One region of the Streptomyces sp. NPDC001728 genome, then DNA from elsewhere that is predicted to be linked to it. Evidence: riboswitches for the same ligand, from Rfam matches in the RefSeq annotation. Region 1 holds a riboswitch; the other holds the start of a gene.
The links. A riboswitch is a leader RNA that binds a small molecule or an ion and turns the genes downstream of it on or off. The one in region 1 is predicted to bind glycine.

Region 2: another riboswitch for glycine. It lies ahead of gcvP (aminomethyl-transferring glycine dehydrogenase); the one in region 1 lies ahead of gcvT (glycine cleavage system aminomethyltransferase GcvT).

Annotation. Positions count from the first base shown of each region.
Region 1 covers NZ_JBEOZK010000007.1:68,452-72,656, reverse strand. Annotated here, with positions in the region: gene ABT154_RS13135 (enhanced serine sensitivity protein SseB) at 1-293, opposite strand, end outside; gene ABT154_RS13130 (AAA family ATPase) at 418-1,080, opposite strand; glycine riboswitch at 1,233-1,332, shown strand; glycine riboswitch at 1,334-1,445, shown strand; gene gcvT (glycine cleavage system aminomethyltransferase GcvT) at 1,503-2,678, shown strand; gene gcvH (glycine cleavage system protein GcvH) at 2,776-3,153, shown strand; gene glyA (serine hydroxymethyltransferase) at 3,186-4,205, shown strand, end outside.
Region 2 covers NZ_JBEOZK010000025.1:9,370-13,574, forward strand. Annotated here, with positions in the region: gene ABT154_RS29145 (DNA polymerase IV) at 1-1,182, shown strand, start outside; gene ABT154_RS29150 (PRC-barrel domain-containing protein) at 1,287-1,661, opposite strand; glycine riboswitch at 1,775-1,874, shown strand; gene gcvP (aminomethyl-transferring glycine dehydrogenase) at 2,052-4,205, shown strand, end outside.

The DNA.
Region 1 (4,205 bases):
TGCGGGGGCAGGCCGCGGGCGAAGTCGCGGGCGGGGGCGACGGTGAAGGACATGTGGTCGCCGACGCAGGCGAGGAACTGTTGTTCGGAGCTGAACACGGGGACGTACGCCGCGCCGTCGATCTCCAGGGTGGGGAGGTCGAGGTCGGTGCTCTCGGCGCTGCCGCCGTTGGGCAGGGGCACCCAGACGGGGCTGCGGCCGAGTACTTCGACCAGCCGACCGCCGGCCTCCGGGTTGCCGAGTGAGGCGGCAAGGACCTCTTCGAGCTCATTGCCCGGCCACGTCACGTCCACGGTCCCGTTTCCCCTTCTCGCACGGCCTGCCGCACCGGCCGCCCGGCAGCACCCTAACGCCGCCCCGGTGGCGGCGTGGCCCAAAGGGTACGGAACGCGGCGGCCCGGGACCCGGGGGCGGCCGTCAGGCGGCCTCCCGGAAGCCGATCCTCCGCAGCGCGTCCGCCGCGTCCCGGTCGAGCAGGGTGGCGGAGGCGCAGCCGTGCGGCAGGCTGCCGGACTCGGCGGCCCGGAGGAGCCGGGCGACGGCCCGCCGGTGCCGGGCCATCGCGTAGGCCGAGACGCCCCGGCCGCGGGCGCGCTGGCCGGCGCGGGCGCAGTCCGGGGTGACGTCGAGGAGCAGGAGGTGCAGGGCACGGCCGCGGCGGCGGGCCTCGCGGGCGAGCCAGCCCCGCACCCAGGACTGGGTGCCGCAGTCGTGGACGATCACCCCGGCGCCGGAGCGCAGGGCGCGGCGGAGCCCGGCGTAGTGGGCGAGCCGGACGAGGGGGCGGTAGAGGGCGTACGGCAGGAGGCGGGGCATGCGGGCCTCCCAGCGCTCGCGGGCGTCCTGGGAGTCGATGCCGGTGCCCTCGGCGGCGCGCTTCATGAGGGTGGACTTGCCGCTGCCGGGCAGCCCGGAGACGACGACGAGGTCGCCGGCGGCGAAGGTGAGGGCGCGGGGGCCGCGGCCGCCGCGCTCGCGCAGGTCCCGCAGGAGCCGGCCCCGGCGACGGGTTCTGGCGCGGGCCCGCTGGGACGGTATGCCCGTACTCGGAGCGTATGCGCCGGTGTGCTGGAACCTCATCGCTTCTCCCCCCTGCCGGGCCTCAGGAGACCCTTGCCCAAGAAGTGTAAAGAAACAGTAATGAGACACAAGCGATTTGCCCCGCCGGGCCCTCGTGCAATGATGTGCGCGCCAGGCGCGCACAGTCGCCACACAATCGCATACCGGCCGCTCGAATCCGCGCGGGAGAGTTCCGGACCGCACAGCGCGTCCGGGCGCCGAAGGAGCAAGACCCTCCCTTGAATCTCTCAGGCCCCGTACCGCGCGGATGAGGCAGATCTGAAAAGCGGGACACCCTGCCGTGTCCCCACCCAAGGTGCAAGCCGATCTCTCGGTGACGAGATGCTCTCGGTGAACCTCTCAGGTTCCATGACAGATGGGGAGGACGTCCTCGCCGTCATGTGTTCGTCACCGATCACGCCCTTGGGATCCGGGAGCCACCCATGAGCACTGCCCCCCGTCCGACCGCCCACCCGTCGCCCGCCACCGCCCCAGACGAAAGCGCTGCGCGCCGCTCCCCCCTCCTGGCCCTGCATCGTTCCCTGGGCGCGACCATGACCGACTTCGCGGGCTGGGACATGCCGCTCCGGTACGGCAGCGAGCGCGACGAGCACGTCGCCGTCCGCACCAAGGCCGGTCTCTTCGACCTCTCGCACATGGGCGAGATCACCGTCACCGGGCCGCAGGCCGTCGAGCTCCTCGACCACGCCCTCGTCGGCAACATCTCGACGGTGGGCGTCGGCCGCGCCCGCTACACGATGATCTGCCGCGAGGACGGCGGCATCCTCGACGACCTGATCGTCTACCGCCTCGGCGAGACCGAGTACATGGTCGTCGCCAACGCCTCCAACGCCCAGATCGTCCTGGACGCGCTGGTCGCCCGCTCCGGCGGCTTCGAGGCCGAGGTCCGCGACGACCGCGACGCGTACGCCCTGATCGCCGTCCAGGGCCCGGAGTCCCCCGGCATCCTCAAGTCGCTCACCGACGCCGACCTGGACGGTCTGAAGTACTACGCCGGCCTGCCGGGCACCGTCGCGGGCGTGCCCGCGCTGATCGCCCGTACCGGCTACACCGGCGAGGACGGCTTCGAGCTGTTCCTCAAGCCCGAGCACGCCGAGGGCGTCTGGAAGGCGCTGACCGAGGCGGGCGCCCCGGTCGGTCTGATCCCCTGCGGTCTGTCCTGCCGTGACACGCTCCGCCTGGAGGCGGGCATGCCGCTGTACGGCCACGAGCTGACCACCGAGCTCACCCCCTTCGACGCGGGTCTCGGCCGGGTCGTGAAGTTCGAGAAGACGACGAACGAGGGCCGCTTCGTCGGCCGCGAGGCGCTGGAGAAGGCCGCCGAGCGCGCCGAGACCGCCCCGCCGCGCAAGCTCGTCGGCCTGATCGCCGAGGGCCGCCGCGTCCCGCGCGCCGGCTTCTCCGTCGTCAAGGACGGCGTGGTGATCGGCGAGGTGACCTCCGGCGCCCCGTCCCCGACGCTCGGCAAGCCGATCGCCATCGCGTACGTCGACGCGGCGCACGCCACGCCCGGCACCGAGGGTGTAGGTGTGGACATCCGTGGCACCCACGAGCCCTACGAGGTCGTGGCGCTGCCGTTCTACAAGCGCCAGAAGTGACGCATCCGCGCCGGAAGTGACGTATCCGTCTCACTTCGCGTCTCACCCCGTAAGACCCACGTTCATCAGTACTCCCCCGATCCAGGAGAATCAGGCCATGAGCAACCCCCAGCAGCTGCGCTACACCAAGGAGCACGAGTGGCTGTCGGACGCCGAGGACGGCGTCTCGACCGTCGGCATCACGGAGTTCGCCGCCAACGCGCTCGGTGACGTCGTCTTCGCACAGCTCCCCGAGGTCGGCGACACCGTCACCGCGGGCGAGACCTGCGGCGAGCTGGAGTCGACGAAGTCCGTGAGCGACCTGTACTCCCCCGTCTCGGGTGAGGTCGTCGCCGCGAACCAGGACGTGGTGGACGACCCGTCGCTGGTGAACACGGCTCCGTTCGAGGGTGGCTGGCTGTTCAAGGTACGTGTCGCGGGCGAGCCGGACGAGCTGCTCTCCGCCGACGAGTACACCGCGTTCTCCGCCGGCTGAGACCAGGCCCGAGACCCCCTAGGGATCGATTCATGTCGCTTCTGAACACTCCCCTCCACGAGCTGGACCCCGACGTCGCCGCCGCGGTCGACGCCGAGCTCCGCCGCCAGCAGTCCACCCTCGAGATGATCGCCTCGGAGAACTTCGCTCCGGTCGCGGTCATGGAGGCGCAGGGCTCCGTCCTCACCAACAAGTACGCCGAGGGCTACCCGGGCCGCCGCTACTACGGCGGCTGCGAGCACGTCGACGTGGCCGAGCAGATCGCGATCGACCGGATCAAGGACCTGTTCGGCGCCGAGTACGCCAACGTCCAGCCGCACTCGGGCGCCTCCGCGAACCAGGCCGCCCTGTTCGCGATCGCCCAGCCGGGCGACACGATCCTGGGTCTGGACCTGGCGCACGGCGGTCACCTCACCCACGGCATGCGCCTGAACTTCTCGGGCAAGCAGTTCAACGTGGTCGCGTACCACGTCGACGAGGCCGGTCTGGTCGACATGGCCGAGGTCGAGCGCCTCGCCAAGGAGCACCGCCCGAAGGTGATCATCGCGGGCTGGTCCGCCTACCCGCGCCAGCTGGACTTCGCCGAGTTCCGCCGGATCGCCGACGAGGTCGAGGCCTACCTGTGGGTCGACATGGCCCACTTCGCGGGCCTGGTCGCCGCCGGTCTCCACCCGAACCCGGTCGAGTACGCGGACGTGGTGACCTCCACCACGCACAAGACGCTCGGCGGCCCCCGCGGCGGCATCATCCTGGCGAAGAAGGAGTTCGCGAAGAAGCTGAACTCCTCGGTCTTCCCCGGTTTCCAGGGCGGCCCGCTGGAGCACGTGATCGCGGCCAAGGCCGTCTCCTTCAAGGTCGCGGCCTCGGAGGAGTTCAAGGAGCGCCAGCAGCGCACCCTGGACGGCGCCCGTCTGCTGGCCGAGCGCCTGGTCCGGGACGACGTCACCGAGCACGGTGTCTCCGTCCTGTCCGGCGGCACGGACGTGCACCTGGTCCTGGTGGACCTGCGGAACTCCGAGCTGGACGGCCAGCAGGCCGAGGACCGTCTCCAC
Region 2 (4,205 bases), on a different contig from region 1:
CAGGTCATGGAACTGCTCGGCCGGCTCTCCCCGCTCGTCGAGCCGCTCAGCCTCGACGAGGCCTTCGTCGACCTGGAGGCGGGGGGCGTGGCCGACGACAGCGCGAGCGCGCGGGCGGCCGGGGAGCGGCTGCGGGTCGACATCCTGGCGACGACGGGACTCACCGGTTCCGTGGGGCTCGCAGGTTCCAAGATGATCGCGAAGATCGCCTCCGAGGAGGCCAAGCCCGACGGGCTCGTCCTGATCGAGCCCGGCACCGAGCGCGAGCTGCTCGGCCCTCGGTCGGTGCGGATCCTGCCCGGGGTGGGGCCGGCCACGGGAGAGCATCTGCGGCGGGCCGGGATGACCACCGTGACCGACCTCGCGGAAGCGGGCGAGGACGAGCTCGTACGGCTGCTGGGGCGGGCGCACGGGGCCTCGCTGTACAGGATGGCCCGGGGGTACGACGACCGGCCCGTGGTGGCCGAGCGGGACGCCAAGTCGGTGTCCGTCGAGGACACCTTCGACGTCGACCTGCACGACCGGGTACGCATCCGGGTCGAGGTCGAGCGGCTCGCGGAGCGTTGCGTGGGGCGGCTGCGGGCCTCGGGGCACTCCGGGCGGACCATCGTCCTGAAGGTGCGGCGCTACGACTTCTCCACGCTGACCCGGTCCGAGACGCTCCGGGGGCCCACCGACGACCCGGGGGTGGTGCGGGAGGCGGTGGGGCGGCTGCTGGAGGGCGTGGACACGACCGGGGGCGTGCGGCTGCTCGGAGTGGGGGTGAGCGGGCTCGCGGACTTCACGCAGGAGGATCTGTTCGCCCAGGCGGAGGCGCGGGGCGCGGCCGAAGCCCGCGCGGAGGGGGAGACGGGGAGCGGCGCCGAAGCCGGTGACCGTGTGGCGGAGGGGGCGGCTGGGGCTGCCGTGTCCGCGCCTGGCGGCGCAGAGGCCGTGACGGGCGGGGAGACGGGCTCAGGAGGGGCCGAGGGAGCCGTGGAGCGGCACTGGTCGCCCGGTCATGACGTACGGCACGCGGTGTACGGGGCCGGGTGGGTCCAGGGGAGCGGGGTCGGGCGGGTCACGGTGCGGTTCGAGGAGCCGTGGTCCGGGCCGGGGCGGGTGCGGACGTTCTCCGTGGACGACCCGGAGCTGGAGCCGTCGGAGCCGTTGCCGCTGGTGCGTCGGGACGTGGGGGCGTGAGGGGCGTGCCCGGCCGTCGGCCGCGGATGTACCCGCACCGACCGTGCGGCTCGGTGCGGGTATGTCGAGGCGGGCCCGCCCGGTGGGCGGGCCGGGCTTCTCGGTCAGGTGCCGTCCTGGCCCGCCAGGCGGCCGAAGTCCGTGTCCGGGGTGTCCGTGGGAGGCGGCGGGAGGGCCATGCTGTAGTGGCGGTAGAGCTGGAGTTCCTGTTCCGGGGAGAGGTGGCGGCCCACGCCGAAGTCGGGCGCGTCCTTGATGAGGGCGCGTTCGTAGGGGACGTGGAGGCCGTCGCCGGCCAGCTCGCTCGGCTCCAGCGGGACGAAGGCGTCCCGGCTGAACAGGCCGGTGCGGACCGCGGCCCATTCGGGGATGCCGGTCGCGTCGTCCAGGTACACCTCGTCCACGGTTCCGATCTTGTGTCCCTTCCGGTCGAACGCCTTGCGGCCGATCAGGCTGCGCGGATCGATGTCGGTCTGCACGGTCCCTCCAACTGGTCGCAACTGCTCTACACCCCTACGAAAGTGCACAACTGGGATGTCGGCCACTTGAGCGACGGCAGCCGCAACCGCGCTGGTAGGCTGGCTGTGGCTGTCGACCCCGTGCGGGAGAGTCCTCCGGAGAAACCTTCCGGTGGACGCCGAAGGAGCAAATCCTCCCCGGAATCTCTCAGGCCCCTGTACCGCGCGGACGAGGTCACTCTGGAAAGCAGAGCGGTGTCCGACGGCATGCGCTCTCACCGACGGTGAAAGCCGGTGTGCCGCGAGGCGTGCCGGTGAAACTCTCAGGTTGAGATGACAGAGGGGGAGGCCGTCCGGGTACCCGCGCCGCGGTGCCCCTCGCAGGTCGTGACGACCAGGAGGCCTCCGTACATGACCGCCAACCGCACTCCGCTCTCCGAGCTCGAACAGGGCATTCCGTTCGAGCAGCGGCACATCGGGCCCGACGCCGAGGCGCGCGCCAAGATGCTCGCCCAGGTCGGTTACGGCTCCCTCGACGAGCTCACGGCCGCCGCCGTGCCGGACGTCATCAAGAACACCGAGGCGCTCGGCCTGCCGTCCGCGCGCACTGAGGCCGAGGTCCTCGCCGAGCTGCGTGACCTCGCCGACCGCAACCAGGTCCTCGCGCCCATGATCGGCCTCGGCTACTACGGCACCTTCACCCCGCCGGTGATCCTGCGGAACGTGATGGAGAACCCGGCCTGGTACACCGCGTACACGCCGTACCAGCCGGAGATCTCCCAGGGTCGCCTGGAGGCCCTGCTGAACTTCCAGACCGTCGTCGCCGACCTGACCGGGCTGCCCACCTCCGGCGCCTCGCTGCTCGACGAGGGCACCGCCGCCGCCGAGGCCATGTCGCTCGCCCGGCGCGTCGGCAAGGTCAAGAACGGTGTCTTCCTCGTCGACGCCGACGCCCTGCCCCAGACGATCGCCGTCATCGAGACCCGCGCCGAGCCGACCGGTGTCGAGGTCGTCGTCGCCGACCTCTCGGCGGGGATCCCGGCCGAGATCGCCGAGCGCGGTGTCTTCGGTGTGCTCCTCCAGTACCCGGGTGCCTCCGGCGCCGTCCGCGACATCAAGCCTCTGATCGACGCCGCCCACGAGCTCGGCGCGATCGTCACCGTCGCCGCCGACCTGCTCGCGCTGACCCTGCTCACCTCGCCCGGTGAGCTGGGCGCGGACATCGCCGTCGGCACCACCCAGCGCTTCGGCGTCCCGATGGGCTTCGGCGGTCCGCACGCCGGCTACATGGCCGTCCAGGACAAGCACGCCCGCTCGCTGCCCGGCCGTCTCGTGGGCGTCTCCGTCGACGCCGACGGGAACCGCGCGTACCGCCTGGCCCTCCAGACCCGCGAGCAGCACATCCGCCGCGAGAAGGCCACCAGCAACATCTGTACCGCTCAGGTGCTGCTCGCGGTCATGGCCGGCATGTACGCCGTCTACCACGGCCCCGAGGGCCTCCAGGGCATCGCGCGCCGCACCCACCGCTACGCCGCGATCCTGGCCGCCGGCCTCACCGCCGGTGGCGTGGAGCTCACCCAGGGCGCCTTCTTCGACACCCTCACCGCCCGCGTGCCCGGCAAGGCCGACGAGGTCGTCGCCGCCGCCCGCGAGGCCGGCGTGAACCTCTACCGCGTCGACGCCGACCACGTCTCGATGTCCTGCGACGAGACCACCGGCCGCGCCCAGCTCACCGCCGTCTGGGGCGCCTTCGGCGTCAAGGCTGACCTCGCCGACATCACAGCCCTGGACGCCACCGCCGAGGAGACGCTGCCCGCCGGGCTGCTGCGCTCCGACGCGTTCCTGACCCACCCGGTCTTCCACGCGCACCGCTCCGAGACCTCGATGCTGCGCTACCTGCGCAAGCTCGCGGACCGCGACTACGCGCTCGACCGCGGCATGATCCCGCTCGGCTCCTGCACGATGAAGCTGAACGCGACGACCGAGATGGAGGCGGTGACCTGGCCCGAGTTCGGTCAGATGCACCCCTTCGCCCCGGTCGACCAGGCGCAGGGCTACGTCACGCTCATCACCGAGCTCGAGGAGCGCCTCGCCGAGGTCACCGGCTACGACAAGGTGTCGATCCAGCCGAACGCCGGTTCGCAGGGCGAGCTGGCCGGTCTGCTGGCCGTCCGCGCCTACCACCGCTCCAACGGCGACGCGCAGCGCACCGTCTGCCTCATCCCGTCCTCCGCGCACGGCACCAACGCAGCCTCCGCGGTCATGGCCGGCATGAAGGTCGTCGTCGTGAAGACCGCCGACGACGGCGAGGTCGACGTCGAGGACCTGCGGGCCAAGATCGCCCAGTACCGCGACGAGCTGTCCGTGCTGATGATCACCTACCCGTCGACGCACGGCGTCTTCGAGGAGCACGTCGCCGACATCTGCGCCGAGGTCCACGAGGCCGGCGGCCAGGTGTACGTCGACGGCGCCAACCTCAACGCGCTGGTCGGTCTGGCCAAGCCGGGCCACTTCGGTGGCGACGTCTCGCACCTGAACCTGCACAAGACCTTCTGCATCCCGCAC